2 regions of the Marinobacter sp. bablab_jr003 genome follow, and region 1 is predicted to be linked to the other one. Evidence: riboswitches for the same ligand, from Rfam matches in the RefSeq annotation. Region 1 holds a riboswitch; the other holds the start of a gene.
The links. Region 1 has a riboswitch for thiamine pyrophosphate ahead of thiB (thiamine ABC transporter substrate binding subunit). Riboswitches for the same ligand answer to the same signal wherever they lie in the genome.

Region 1 (7,659 bases):
TCAGGGGCAGGGCAATATTCTGTTCCAGATTCAGGGAGGTAAATAGAGCGCCGCCCTGAAACAGCACGCCAAACCGCTGCTCATAAAGCGAACGTTCCGGTGCTGACAGCTCTGTTAGATCCTGCCCGAATACCGTGATGTGGCCCGCCGTCGGCGTGTTCAAGCCGACAATGCTGCGAAGCAGCACGGATTTTCCTGTGCCGGATCCGCCAACCACGCCGAGGATTTCGCCCGGGTAGAGGTTCAGGTCCAGGTCTTCATGTACTGAATGGCTGCCAAAGCGGTTGCTCAGGCCCCGAACCTGAATAATCGGTGTTTGGTGCGCGTGGTTATCCTGCGTGCCCATGGCCATGCCTTACCAACCCATTTCCATAAAGAATAGCGCGGCTACGGAATCGAGCAGTATGACCATAAAGATAGATTGCACCACGCTGGAGGTGGTGTGCTCACCCACGGACTGTGCGCTGCCCGACACCTTGAAACCTTCCAGGCAGCCGATCACGGCAATCAGGAAGGCAAACACGGGTGCTTTACCGATACCCACCAGGAAATGTTTCAGGGCAATATCCCGCTCCACGATGGCCATAAACTGGCTGGGCGGAATATCCAGTGCCAGTGCACACACCACGGCACCACCAACCATGCCCGCCATCATGCCGACAAAGGTCAGCACCGGCAGGCTCACCATCATGGCCAGTACCCTGGGGACTACAAGCAGCTCCACGGGGTTGAGGCCGAGGGTACGGATGGCATCCAGTTCTTCGTTGACTTTCATGGCCCCGATCTGGGCTGTGAAGGCACTGGCGGTCCGGCCGGCCAGCAAAATCGCGGCTAATAAAACGCCGAATTCCCGCAGGAAAGAGAAGGCGACTAGGTCTACGGTATAAATGGTCGCGCCAAAGTCCTCCAGCACCGTGGCACCCAGAAATGCGACGACAGCACCCACAAGAAACGTGAGCAAGGCAACAATCGGAAGGGCGTTCAGGCCGGTGTCGTGCACAGCGGCCACGAACGGCGTAAAGCGCCAGCGTTTTGGCTGTGGGAGTATGTAGAACAGGGTGGAGAAGGTCTGGCCAATAAAACCGGACAGCAGCCATAACAGACGGGTTAGCCGGGTGACCTTCTCTCCGGTGATTGCCAGCATGTTCAGCAGTGGATTAACCGTGGCTGGTGCCGGTGCGGATTCACACATGGATTCCGCCACGGCTTTAAGGAGTGCTTGCTGGGCTTCGGGCAGGGACGGTTGCTCCAGCGCGGCAAGCACCGGTTCGGCACCCAGCATTTTCACCATCAGGGACGCGCCCGCGGTATCCAGTCGTCCAAGGCGGGTAAATTCCGGCTTCAGTGAAGTGTTCTCTGCCTTGAATTGCGATACCTGCCGGTTCAGGGCCGGGTAATGGGCAAGGGTCCAGTCTCCGGCAAAGGCCACCGTATTGCCGGACAACTCAAGGGTGCCGGCAGGCTCGCCGGCTTTGGCTGTAGTAAGGCCCGAAGTTATCGCCACAGAATGAAAAAATCCCTGCCAGAAGTCTTAGCAAGCTTAAAGATTCCAGTTGCTGTCTGCCAGTATCTTTCGGTCTTCTTCATCATGGCTGGCCAGGATCAGGGTAATGCCGCTGGCCTTTTCCTGCAGTAACAAGTCCCGGATGATGGCCCTGGCGTCCGGGTCCAGCCCGGTCATGGGTTCGTCCAGCAGCAGTACCGGTTTGCGCCGCAGAATGGCGCGCAGCAGGGCAACTCGTTGCCGCTGGCCACCGGATAGTTCGCCGGGCAGCCGTGTACCAAAACCGCCGAGCCCGGTTTGTTCAAGACCCTGCTCAATGGCCGATTGCTGTTCGGGGGACAGCTTCATGCCCGGGTGCAGGCCAAGACCGATATTGGTGAAGACATCCAGGTGTTCGAACAGGTTGTGCTCCTGGAACACGCTTGTTACCGGCCGCTCCCAGGCGGGCAGGTTATGGATAGCTTGGTTGTTCCAGAGAATTTCTCCGCTTTTGGGTGCGAGAAAACCGGCAACCAGGTTCAGCAAGGTGGATTTACCGGTTCCACTGGCACCGCGTACTGCGAGGCAATGCCCGGCGGCGACCGAGAAGTGGAAGCGCCACTCCTCCGACTGATCCGGGTACTGGAAACACAGGTTTCTTAGTTCAAGCATGACGAGGCTCCGGAGCGGCGGCGGGGGCAGGCTCTGTGTTTGTGCCCGGGGCCGGCCGGGCAACCCGGGACAGCAGGGCGAAGAGGGTCACCAGTAATACAAGCAACCACAGCCCGGTGCCAGCCGCTTCGCTGATTCGGTAACTGCCCAGCTGCTGGTAAAGCAGAACCGGCAAAGTGGGCTGCCCGGGGCTACCGAACAGGGCAATTACCCCGAAATCTCCCAGCGACAGGGCAATGCCATAGGCCAGCCCCAGGGCGATTGGCCGGCGCAGCCGTGGCCAGTACAGCCAGCGCCAGCGATACCAGCCCAGGATGCCCAGCTGGTCCGCCTGGTTCAGGGTGTTCTTGTCGATGGCATTCAGTGGCCCACGCAGCACCTGCAGCACAAATGGAATGGCCATCAAACCGTTAATCATAGACACCAGTACCCAGCCTTGTGCGCTGTTCCCGAGCTGGGGCCGCAATAACAGGAACAGGCCGGTACCAAGCACCAGGGGCGGCACAATCAGCGGCAGATAACCCGTGGTAACCGGAATGGCCGCCAGTATCCGGTTTTCGGATTTGTTGGCGGCCGCCAGTGTGAACAGACTGGCGACAACCGCACCAAGCCCGGCGGGAACGGCAATCAACAAACTGCGGCCTGTGGCGGGGAGCAGTTGTCCGTAGATAGATGGCATGGGAGAGGCCGGCCAGAGTGCCGGCAAACCGCGTAACGCGATGGCCAGCAGGGGAAGCGTCAGGAAAGCGGAAAAGATGCCCAGCAGCAACACGCGCCCCAGACCCTGCCCGGGGCTGTCTTTTAAAGAGACAGGTTCAGCAAACCGCCGATCCGGAAGTAGTGAGGACTCCAGGCGGTTCCGGAACACAAGCCACCACAGGCTGCCGCAAATAACCAGCTGAATGGTGGCCAGGATGGCGGCCTGGCCGAAATCGAATTCGAACCGCAACGCCTGGTAAATGGCCACTTCAAGGGTTGTGGCGCGAGGCCCGCCACCCAGGGTCATGATGATGGCGAAGCTGGTAAAGCACAGGGTAAATACCAATGCTGACACCCCGGGCAGGACCGGCCGTAGTGCGGGCCATCGAACCGTACGCCAGAGCCACCAGCCACTCAACCCGAGCTGGGAAGCAACCCGCAACCTCGGTGCCGGAACCGATTCCAGTGCTTGCAGAAGAATGCGTGCGGCCAGCGGTGCGTTGAAAAATAGGTGGGCCAGTAAGATTCCATTCAGGCCGTAAAGGCTCCAGCCGTGATCAGGCAGCCACCCGTTCAGAAGACTGGTCAGCCAGCCCTGGCGACCGTACACCCCGATGATGCCTGAAACCGCCACAATGGTGGGAAGCACCAGGCTCAGCTCCATCAACCGAAGCAGCAGGCTACGACCGGGAAAATGGCTGAGCCGGGCCAGTGTCATGGCCACCGGCAGCGCAATGAGCAGGCTTAGAAAGACCGATAACACCGCCTGCCAAACCGTAAACCAGACAACACCTCTTAAATAGCGGCTGTGCCACAGCTCTTCGAATTCCAGCGTGCCAGCTGTGTGAAGCAGTGCCCCGAGCCCCAACAGCACCAGCCCGATCAAGGCCAGCGCAATGATCAGGCCCGGAGCCAGTTGCCACGCAGGGGCGCTGAATGGAGCAGGGCGCAGGGGTTGTGGTTGGTTGGCGGCCATTGGGTTCAGCGGGTCATGGCGTCCAGCCAGGCATTCACCAGTGAGCGGCGTTCACGGGCGACCTCTGCCGGTTCCAGGAAGAGGGCTTTGGACGGGTGGATCAGCAGGTCAAATACCTCCGGCAATTCGTCACCAAGGTCGATAGCCGGATACATCACATTCTTCAACGGAATATGGCGCTGGAAGGCCGGCGACAACATGAACTCCATGAATTCCCGGCCGAGGGCCTGACTCCTGGAGCTATTCACCAGTGCGGCAACCTCGACCTGAAGGTAATGGCCTTCTTCAAAACGGGCCGCCTGGTAACGGTCTGTGTTATCGACCGCCATGTGATAGGCCGGGGACGTACTGTAAGAAAGGATCATCGGGGCTTCGCCGTTCATGAACAGTGAAAAATACCCGTCACTCCAGCTCTGGGTCGTCGCCAGTACCTTGCCACTGAGTTGCTGCCATTTAGCGTGGGCGTCATCGCCATAAACCGCGTGCATCCAGAGCAGCAGGCCGAGGCCGGGGGTGCTGGTGCGGGGATCCTGGATGATGATTTTCAGGTCATCCGGTGCATTGACCAGCTCTTCCAGGCTTGCCGGAGGTTCCGGCAGCAGCTCGGTATCGTATACAAAGGCGAAGTAGCCCCAGTCGTAGGGCACGAAGGTGTCGTCCTGCCAGTCGACAGGCAGCGCCAGGTTGTTCAGTGTCAGCGTGTGCGGAGCCAGTAATCCGGTTTGCCGGGCGGCTTCCATGGTGGCGGTATCCAGCCCCAACACCACATCGGCACTGGTTGAACTGCCCTCCAGGCGCAGTCGCTGAAGTATATCGCCGCCGCTTTCCAGCACTGTATAGTTCAGTGCGCATTCACACTGCTCTTCAAATGCCTGCTTGACTGCGGGCCCTGGGCCCCATTCCGCCGCAAACGACGGGTGAGTATAAACGTTCAAAACCTGCGCAGGTTCGGCGGTAGCGAAAGCCGGGAGCAGGGCAGCGAAGAGTAGAGGCAAGCGGAAACGCATAGTGATTACACCTTGGCTATGGAGGGGGCATGCCGCGGTAACCACTGGAAAAGTGGCGGCTCAATCCCTACGCCGGTATTAGCCGGGTCAGGTTCCGCGGGTATGGTCTCAGCCCTGTCGGGCACCCCGTTGAGTCTTGGCGATTCTACCACGCCTGCGTGGTGGTCTGTAATTTGTAACTTTGATTACGGTCTGTTTAAAAACTGTACAAAGGTGTCCGGGTTCTCATTATTTGCTGTTAGAATAGTGCAAATTTCAATCGGATAGACCGTATTCTTCACCTATAGAGGTAAGGTGCATGCCCAAGCATCGCAATCTGCTCAAATTTTGTACAGCAATGTCCGGCCTTCTTTTTTCAGTGCTTTTCGCCACCAGCACCCAGGCCCAGTCCCTGAATAACCAGCTTTTTGATCGCCTTTCCAGTGCAGCCCCTAAACTGAACCCATCGGTTCTCGAGGCGGCTTTCAAGGCAACCCAGTGCGCCATCAGCAATGGAACAGCGATGCCGGAGAGGCTTGCTGTTATTGATTTTTCCCTGCCATCCAGCGAAGAACGCCTCTGGCTGTTTGACCTGGCCGATGGCAGCCTGGTTCTGAGGGAGCTGGTTGCCCACGGTAAAAACTCCGGCGACCGCGAAGCCAGTGCTTTCTCCAACATTGAGGGTAGCCACCAGTCCAGCATCGGACTGTTCAAGGCGGCGGAATCCTACAGCGGTGCCCACGGCTACTCCTTGCGGCTGGACGGACTGGAGCCGGGCTTCAATGACCTGGCCCGCCAGCGCGCTATTGTCATTCACGGGGCAGACTACGTAGAGAAGAGCTGGGTGAACAAATACGGTCGCATTGGCCGCAGCCACGGCTGCCCGGCGGTAGACCGCGATGTGATCGCAAAGGTAGTAGACAACCTGAAAGGCGGCCAGCTGGTTTTCAAATACTACCCGGATGAAGAATGGCTGCAGGCTTCCAGCTACCTGAACTGCGACAGCGGCAACCAGCTTGCCGGTTCCCTTCAGGCGAACGCGGATGACGCCAGCCGGTCCTGACCGGTTTGGCTAAATTTTGTGCACATTAGCAATAAAAACAGAAACTTGAAAAAAAGGTGTTGACGCGCGAAGCGTAATCCGTAGAATACGCAGCCGTTGAGGAGGCAACGCCTCTGAACGAAGAGCGGGAATAGCTCAGTTGGTAGAGCACAACCTTGCCAAGGTTGGGGTCGCGAGTTCGAATCTCGTTTCCCGCTCCATTTTCCAAGTCTCTCACGCCCCCTGAGAGCAAAAGCCAGATTCCAGGCTTACCCGGCGCGGTGGCAGAGTGGTTATGCAGCGGACTGCAACTCCGTGTACGCCGGTTCGATTCCGACCCGCGCCTCCATTTTTACCTTTAGATATCAACATGTTGGCTCCTTTGGCTGTTCGATGTCTTAGAGGTGAAAAAATACTGAAAAAATACTGAAAAAACGTGTCCGTCTCAAAAGGTAATTTGGGGCACTTAATCTCGCGTGAAACGTATTGTTGTGCGAGCTCGTTTCGGTGGTTTGATAAGCCGATAATGCTTGCGCATGGCTTCGGTCTCGTGGCCTCCTTTGTCGTTTTCACCTTGTTCAAGATACTCTTCAGTCAGCCCCTTCTTCCTCAAATCCCTTAGCTGATATTGGTCGCCATAGCCTGTCTCTTTGCATGCTTTTCTCCAGGCTGCTTGTATCGTTCGGTGTTGGACCTTCTGAGCCCGAGAGCGCACGTCAAAGTACATGGGATAAACCAGAAGGTATTCGCTGGTGATGTTTTGCGACCTTTTGAACTCGATGAACCATTGCCAGAGTTCTGCGAGCTCTTTATTCATTTCTAGCTCGATCCCCACCCTGGTTTTGTGCCGTTCAAAGCGGACAAGGCCATAGACTGAGTAGCCGTCCCTCTCTACTGGCTCCATGAAAATCTCAGCCTGGTTTTGCTTGAGGTCGAAAATATCTATCGGCTGCTGGGAAAGCATATACATCAGGTCACATATCTTGGCTCGCCACGTCCCGTCTCGTGTCTGTTTGTTTATTTTGTGGATGCACAGGGCCGCAGTTATTTCCTTGTAGGCATCGTCCGGAATCAGCACCTCGCGCTTGCTTTCTGTTGCCTTGCGTATATCAACCATTGGGTTACGGTCGATCAAACCTTCTTGTACTGCATGAAGAAATACACGGTTGAGGGTATTTCTCAGGCCATTGTAATGGGTGGGCTTTTGCATCCAGGGAGATAGAAGCTGGCGAATTCTCCGCAGTATGTCTGGGTCTGTTAGGAGAAAGTCTGCTGACTCCTGTTCCTCTAATTGTTTTGCGTCATTGGCATAATCTATTCGAGTGGGTAACGCGATCGGCCTGCCCTTATTGGGGCCACGCAGGGAGAGCACCTGGCAGGTGCTCCATTTTACCTTGGTGCCGACCACGCAGTGCCCGAGCACGTCTACCCTCCATTTTTTGAGGTAATGCGAAAGCGTAATAGCCTCACCATCATTGTGGCGGGGAGTGGCAAGGTCCGAAAGCTTTTTCGCTAGAGAGTCAGTCTTTGAATCGGAGATTTCTGCCTGCCAAAGTCGCTGCAGAGCTGACCAGCGCTGGATTGCAATAACACGATCTTTGGTTTCCAGACTTCCTCGCTTGCGCGTGAGCGGGTGTACGACGAAATAGACATCATGAGCATTGCGATATAGTCCGGGGTAGGCCGCTAGCGACTCATTAGCTTTAGAGCGATTTCTAGGTGCCATTTTAGGATGCGAGGCTCCGGGCTAGTCCGTAGATAATTGCATCATCGGTTGGAGCGGCCCCATTGGTTCTTTGGG
Region 2 (7,659 bases), on a different contig from region 1:
TGGTGCGGAGGTGTATCTTGGCGACACCATGGGAGAGCTGATGATGCTTTACGGAGCCAGTGACCTCGCCTTCGTGGGCGGCTCACTGATCGAGCGGGGAGGGCACAATCCGCTGGAGCCTGCGGCCTGGGGCATTCCGGTATTCTCCGGCACTCATGTGTTTAATTTCGAGACAATCTATCAGCGCTTACTGGATGATCAGGGTGTCCAGCTGGTCGAAAATGCGGATGAGCTGGCGCGGGCGATCTGTTCACTGATAGACGACCCGGAGGCGCTGAAGGCATACGGTGAGCGGGCTCTGGCGGTGGTCAACAAGAACCGGGGTGCGCTGGATAAGGTCGTGGAGGGTATTACGGAGCGGTTGTAACTCCGGGTGCCGCACTGGCACCCGGAATATTCTGCAAGCTGCCCGACTTACTGCACCGGATCGTCCAGTGTCTTTCCTTCTTCGGCCAGGGCTTCAATGCCCCGTGCGCCTTCGCTGAGCCAGTTGTTCAGGTCAATCAGATCCTGCGGGCTCAGGGTGCCTGCCGCCTGCTTCAGTTGCAGGGTGTTGATCACGTAGTCATAGCGGGCGTTGGCGTAATCCCGCAGCGCCACGTAGTACGCACGTTCTGCATCCAGCACTTCCACAATGTTCCGGGTACCTACATCATAGCCGGCGCGGGTTGCATCCAGTGCACTGCGGCGGGAGATGATGGTTTGCTCAAGGGCAGAGGCTGTCTCCACGTTGTTGTTCACGGTCAGGAACAGGCTGCGGGTGTTCACCTGTACATCCCGGCGCACCGTATTCAGGTCCTGTTCGGCGGCGGTGACCAGCGAACGCTGTTCCCGGGCGCCGGCCTGGGTGCCGCCGCCCGTGTAGAGCGGGATGGTCAGTGACAGTGAGGCAACGGACTGGCTGCGCTCCTGCTGGGTAAAAAGGGCGTTCTCCAGACTGGTTTCCTGGTAGGAGGCGCTCAGCTCAAGGGTTGGCAAATGACCGGACTTTGCCGCTTTCAGGCTGGCTTCGCTGGCATTGAGTTGCCTCAGGGCCGCCTGAATAGACCAGTTTTGCTCCACCGCGGTTGCTTCCCACGAAGTCGGATCCATGGGCTCCGGGCGCCCGAGCGGAAAATTCTGCCTGAGATTTTCCATGGCGTCCGGATATTCTCCGGTTAACCGGGCCAGTTGTTCCCTGGCCACATTCAGGTCGTTGTCGGCGGCGATGCGCTGGCTCCTGGCATCGTCGTAGCTGGCACGCGCTTCATAGACTTCGGTGACGGCAATGAGCCCCACGTCAAACCGTTCCCGGGCCTGTTCGTACTGGCGCTGGATGGCCGTTTCAGTCGCTTTTGCGGTTGTGACGGTGTCCTTGGCGCGCAGGACATCGAAGTAGGCGGTTGCCACATCCAGAATCAGTTGTTGCTGGGCCAGGTTGTACTGGGCCTCGGCCGCCTCGGCCTGGAATTGGCTGGCTTCGTAGCTGAACCAGTCTTGAGCCCGGAACAGTGGCTGGGTCAGCTCGACGCCGTAGCGGTAGGTTCGATAACTGTCTCCCGAGAAGAGTTGCCGCGTCAGCTCATCGGCGTTTGCCCCCCCGGGTATATTCCTGGGCTCGAAACGTGTGTAGCTTGCTGACCCAACCGCCGAGATTTTGGGCAGCAGGGCGCTCTTGCTGACATCGCTGGTTGCCTGCTGTGCCTGGAACTGTGCCATGGCAGAGGCAATGCCGGAGTCATAAGACAGGGCTTTCTCGTAGGTTTCCATCAGATCCAGAGCAAGCGCAGGCTGGGCTGCGAGCAGGGTGATCAATCCTGGAAGTAAACGTTTTTTCATTGGTTCTCCTGAAATACTGACTCCGGGAATCTGCCCGGCAATGACCCAAAGGTATTGGTTGACCATTATGGACAATAATCGTTCCCGTCTCTAGACTTGCTAAGTCCACGTATTTTGTGGGCAAACCAATTCAGAATCGCGTCTTGACGGGGTGCTGATTCGCCATAAACTGGCGATCGGCTGAGATTGCAACGCAGAACCCGCGACCTGATCCGGATAATACCGGCGTAGGGATTAAGGCCAGATGAACCGCGACACCATGCCTGTAGGGCTATTTGTCGCAACTCCGTCATACGCGACCCGATACCACAAGAGCAACCGGGAGCATTTCATGACGGACTTACCAGCATACCTCAGCGACTCCGCAAAAGTAGACTCCGCAGCAATCAAACCATTACCAAGCTCACGAAAAATATACGTGCAGGGTAGCCGACCTGATCTGCGGGTGCCAATGCGGGAAATTACCGTGGGCGACACCCCCACTGAAATGGGTGGCGAAAAGAACCCGCCAGTGGTGGTGTACGACACCTCCGGGCCCTACACAGACCCGGAAGCCACTATTGATCTGCGTAAGGGCTTGCCGCCGGTTCGTGCCGCCTGGATTGCCGAACGGGGCGATGTAGAGCAACTGGACGGCTACACCTCCGAATTCACCCGCCGCCGCATGAAAGACCCTCAGCTTGATCCCCTGCGGTTTATGGACGAGCGAAAGCCACTTCGCGCCAAGCCCGGCAGAAACGTATCCCAGATGCACTATGCCCGCCAGGGCATCATTACGCCGGAGATGGAATACGTTGCTATCCGGGAGAATATGAAGCTGCAAGACGCCCGGGCCAATGGCTTGCTGGTGGATCAACACCCCGGCCAGTCCTTCGGTGCCAACCTGCCGCCTGAAATCACCCCCGAGTTTGTTCGGGATGAAGTGGCCCGGGGCCGTGCGATTATTCCCGCCAACATCAACCATCCGGAAACCGAGCCGATGATCATCGGTCGCAACTTCCTGGTGAAAATCAACGGCAACATCGGCAACTCGGCGGTGACCTCGTCCATCGAAGACGAAGTAGAAAAACTGACCTGGGGTATCCGCTGGGGTTCCGACACGGTGATGGACCTGTCCACCGGCAAGAACATCCACGAAACCCGCGAGTGGATCATCCGCAACTCCCCGGTTCCCATCGGCACCGTGCCTATCTATCAGGCGCTGGAAAAGGTGGGCGGCGTTGCGGAAGACCTGACCTGGGAAATCTTCCGGGACACCCTGATCGAACAAGCCGAGCAAGGGGTGGATTACTTTACCATCCACGCCGGCGTCCGCCTGCACCATGTGCCTATGACTGCCAAGCGCACCACAGGCATCGTCTCCCGGGGTGGTTCGATCATGGCCAAATGGTGTCTGGCTCACCACAAGGAAAGCTTCCTGTACGAGCACTTCGAAGACATCTGCGAAATCATGAAAGCCTACGATGTCTCTTTCAGCCTTGGCGACGGCCTGCGCCCCGGCTCCATCGCCGACGCCAACGACGCAGCCCAGTTCGGCGAGCTGGAAACCCTGGGAGAGCTCACCAAGATCGCCTGGAAACACGACGTCCAGTGCATGATCGAAGGCCCCGGCCACGTGCCCATGCACCTGATCAAGGAGAACATGGACAAGCAGCTGGAATGCTGCGACGAGGCGCCGTTCTACACCCTCGGCCCGCTGACCACGGATATTGCCCCGGGCTATGACCACATCACCTCCGGTATCGGCGCGGCGATGATCGGCTGGTATGGCTGCGCCATGCTTTGCTACGTCACCCCGAAAGAGCATCTGGGCCTGCCCAATAAAGACGACGTGAAAACCGGCATCATTACCTACAAAATCGCCGCCCATGCTGCCGATCTCGCCAAAGGCCACCCAGGCGCCCAGATTCGCGATAACGCCCTGTCCAAGGCCCGCTTCGAGTTCCGCTGGGAAGACCAGTTCAACCTCGGCCTGGACCCGGACACCGCCCGCGCCTACCACGACGAAACCCTGCCCAAGGAATCTGCCAAAGTGGCCCACTTCTGCTCCATGTGCGGGCCGAAGTTCTGTTCCATGAAAATCTCGCAGGAAGTGAGGGATTACGCAGCAGAGCAGGGCATTGACGAAGTCTCGGCAATTGACGCCGGCATGGAGGCCAAGTCTCGGGAGTTCGTGGAGTCTGGCTCCAAGCTTTACGACAAGGTTTGAGGTTGGAGTTTGTGAGCACCTAGCCTTTTGGTTGGGTGCTTAGAGCCATGGATGGCGGAGCAGAAGCGCCACATGGACGTGCCGCAAGGAGCGGTTTTTGGAAAGGACGTCCCAAGGACCGCCAAACTTCGGGCTAGAAGGCTGGGGCCGTAACTTGCAGCTTCACCATCATTACCGCTATCGTTCCAAGCCGAACACCAAACCGGAAACCCGAATGCCGAAACCGTTCCAGTTCAACGCCAGCGACGTCAAAATCGAAAAACGCGAAACCGTCTTCCAGGGCTTCTTCCGCATGGACAAGCTCTGGCTGACCCACCCGCGCTTTGACGGCCGCGACATGCCCACCTTCACCCGCGAACTCTTCATCCGCGGCGACGCCACCTGCGTGCTCCCCTACGACCCGGAAAGGGATGAAGTCGTACTGCTGGAACAATTCCGCCTCGGCGCCCTGGGCCGCAACCAATCCCCCTGGTTGCTGGAGCTCGTAGCCGGAATGAACGAAGAAGGCGAAAGCCCGGAAGACGTAGCCCAGCGGGAAGGGCAGGAAGAAGCCGGCCTGAGTTTCAGCCGGCTGGACAAGATCTGTGATTACCTGGTTTCCCCCGGCGGCACCACTGAGATGATCCACCTCTATTGCGGACAGGTCAGCACTGCCGAAGCCGGTGGTATTTTCGGTATGGAGCACGAACACGAAGACATTCTCAGCCACGTGGTCAGCGCCGGCGAGTGCTTCGCCATGATTGCCGATGGCCGCATTAACAATGCCGCTGCGATCATTGCTATCCAGTGGCTACAGCTGAACCGCGACAGGCTGCGCCGGGAGTGGTTGGCATGACTGAGTGGGTGAAGCGTCCCAAGTCGTATGTGCCGGATTTACGCCAGCTGGGTGCGTTGTGTGATGGCAACTATCAGCGGCTCCGCAAACTGCGGCAGCTGGAATCCGATGGCAAGCCGGTGTGCGAGTTTGAATTGCACCGGGAGAGCCAGTACTTGGGGCGAGTGCGGATTGAAGTGCTGCAAACGGCAAAGTTCACCGAAACCCTGTTGCTGGAGCAGGTCCACAACAGCGGCCGCTGGTTGAATAATCCCCAGATGACCGTGCGTGTCTACCACGATGCAATGATGGCAGAAGTCATCAGTTGCTACCGGCAACGCCAGATCGCGCCGGTGAACGATTACCCGAACCGTTTTATGCATCACCCCGATGAAAAGGTTCAGGTGAATGGTTTCCTGGCCGACTGGCTGGATTACTGTTTGCGCTTCGGGCACCTGCCCATGGAGAAGGCCGTCTGGTCGGCGGGTGAGGGGATCGACTAGACAGCGTCTCACTCTGCCTGTGGTGAAGTTGTCAAAAACTGCAAAAATTTTGTGTCTGCGGGCCAGAATGTGAACAATCTACGATTTCACATTAATCAAAAGGAACCCGGCCATCGTACACTCATTGTAATTTCAACCGTCTGCCCCGAACACAACAGGTCCTGAATGTCTGACCACCAATCTGCCCGCCCGCTAAAAGTCTTACAGCTGACAGACCCGCACCTGATGGCACGGGAAGATGGTGCCCTGCTGGGGGTGAACACCCGCGAAAGCCTGTCGGCCGTCATTGAAGAGGCTCTGCGCAGCCATGGCCAGCCTGACCTGATTCTGGCCACCGGCGATATCAGCCAGGATGCTTCCGTGGCTTCCTACCATTATTTCGGACAGAAACTGGAGGCTTTTCAGTGCCCGTCTGCCTGGATTGCCGGCAATCACGATGACTCAGTCACCATGTACGCCGTTGCTGATGAATTCGACGCCCGGCGCCGGCAGTTTGTGCTTGGGGGCTGGCACTTCGTTATGCTGGATTCCTCCGTACACGGGAAAGTGCATGGAGAGCTTTCGGCGGACGAATTGGCGTTTCTGGACCAAACCCTGTCGGAACACTCGGGCTTGCCTACCATGGTTTGCCTGCACCATCACCCCGTCGATATCGGCTCGGACTGGATGAACCAGATAGGCCTCAAAAACCGTGAGGCTTTCTGGCAGGTGATCGACCGGCACACGAACGTCAGATGCGTGCTCTGGGGGCACATTCATCAGGAGCTTCAGCAGCAGCGCAACGGCGTGCAGCTAATGGCCTCTCCGTCGACCTGTATTCAGTTTGCGCGAGGTTCCACAGATTTTGCGGTAGAACCGCTAGCCCCGGGCTACCGTTGGTTTGAGCTCGATCCTTCCGGCAACATCGCCACAAAAGTCTGCCGCGCAGAGCAGTTCCGGTTCAACCTGGATGAAGGTAGCGCCGGCTACTAGCCGATCAAGATGTCCCTATATATTCCCAATGGCTGACCTGCACGCCGGTTTGTAACATATAGGGACAAAACTGTGCGCGAGTGTCAGGCCCGCAGTGCTTGCGCAGCCGCCACCATTGTCTCCAGCGCCGGCGTCACTTCCTCCCACTTGCGGGTTTTCAATCCGCAATCCGGGTTAATCCACAGCCGCTCTGCCGGGATGCGCTCTGCCGCCAGGGTCATCAGGTTGATGATGTGGTCCTTGTCCGGAATGTTGGGCGAGTGGATGTCATACACGCCCGGCCCGATATCGTTCGGGTATTCAAAGTTCCGGAAGGCATCCAGCAGTTCCATATCTGACCGCGAGGTTTCAATGGTGATCACATCGGCATCCATGCGGGCGATGGCTTCGATGATGTCGTTGAACTCCGAATAGCACATATGGGTGTGGATCTGGGTGCCGTCTTCCACGCCATTGGCAGCGATGCGGAAGCTGTTGATGGCCCAGTCCAGGTAGTTTGCCCAGTCTGACTGCCGCAACGGCAGGCCTTCGCGCAGGGCGGCTTCGTCGATCTGGATGATATTCACGCCGGCTTTCTCCAGATCCTGCACTTCCTCGCGAATGGCCAGGGCCAGTTGCAGGCAGGAGTCTTTTCTTGGCTGATCGTCCCGCACGAAGGACCAGTTCAGAATGGTCACCGGGCCGGTCAGCATACCCTTCACCGGTTTGTCGGTGAGAGACTGGGCGTAGCGGATCCAGTCCACAGTCATTGCCCTGGGCCGGCGAATGTCGCCAAACAGAATGGGCGGTTTCACGCAGCGGGAGCCATAGGACTGTACCCAGCCGAAGCGCGTAAAGGCGTAGCCATCCAGCTGTTCACCGAAGTATTCCACCATGTCGTTGCGCTCGGGTTCGCCGTGCACCAACACATCCAGCCCCAGTTTTTCCTGCGCTTCGATGCAACGGGCGATTTCTGCCTGCATTTGCTCGGTGTATTGGGTGCCGCTCAGCTCGCCTTTGCGGAACTGCAGGCGGGCCTGGCGGATTTCCGGAGTTTGCGGGAAGGAGCCAATGGTGGTGGTCGGGAATGCCGGCAGGCTAAGAATTTGCCGTTGTTTGGCGATTCGCTGGGGGTAGGGGCTTTGGCGATTACCCAGCTCTGGCGTTACCGCAGCAACGGCTTTTTGAACGGTAGGGTTGGTTACCCGGCTGGATCTGCGACGGCTTTCGATGGCGATACGGTTTTCAGCCAGTTCGCTGCGCACGGCGGTGCGACCTTCGTTAAGTGCTTTTGCAAGCGTTTGCAGCTCATCGAGTTTCTGCACTGCAAAGGCCAGCCAGCTACGGATTTCGGTTTCCAGCTC

Region 2: linked by a shared signal. The riboswitch ahead of thiC (phosphomethylpyrimidine synthase ThiC) and the one ahead of thiB (thiamine ABC transporter substrate binding subunit) in region 1 are both predicted to bind thiamine pyrophosphate.

The regions. Positions count from the first base shown of each region.
Region 1 covers NZ_JADARC010000099.1:168,979-176,637, forward strand. Annotated here, with positions in the region: gene H3Z84_RS10170 (ABC transporter ATP-binding protein) at 1-346, opposite strand, end outside; gene H3Z84_RS10175 (MlaE family ABC transporter permease) at 356-1,444, opposite strand; gene H3Z84_RS10180 (ATP-binding cassette domain-containing protein) at 1,541-2,155, opposite strand; gene thiP (thiamine/thiamine pyrophosphate ABC transporter permease) at 2,148-3,830, opposite strand; gene thiB (thiamine ABC transporter substrate binding subunit) at 3,836-4,837, opposite strand; TPP riboswitch at 4,885-4,976, opposite strand; gene H3Z84_RS10195 (murein L,D-transpeptidase catalytic domain family protein) at 5,136-5,879, shown strand; tRNA gene H3Z84_RS10200 (tRNA-Gly) at 6,004-6,079, shown strand; tRNA gene H3Z84_RS10205 (tRNA-Cys) at 6,134-6,207, shown strand; gene H3Z84_RS10210 (hypothetical protein) at 6,325-7,584, opposite strand.
Region 2 covers NZ_JADARC010000046.1:44,419-52,077, forward strand. Annotated here, with positions in the region: gene waaA (lipid IV(A) 3-deoxy-D-manno-octulosonic acid transferase) at 1-367, shown strand, start outside; gene H3Z84_RS05450 (TolC family outer membrane protein) at 415-1,818, opposite strand; TPP riboswitch at 1,956-2,069, shown strand; gene thiC (phosphomethylpyrimidine synthase ThiC) at 2,150-4,027, shown strand; gene H3Z84_RS05460 (NUDIX domain-containing protein) at 4,242-4,862, shown strand; gene H3Z84_RS05465 (DUF1249 domain-containing protein) at 4,859-5,344, shown strand; gene cpdA (3',5'-cyclic-AMP phosphodiesterase) at 5,510-6,316, shown strand; gene metE (5-methyltetrahydropteroyltriglutamate--homocysteine S-methyltransferase) at 6,400-7,659, opposite strand, start outside.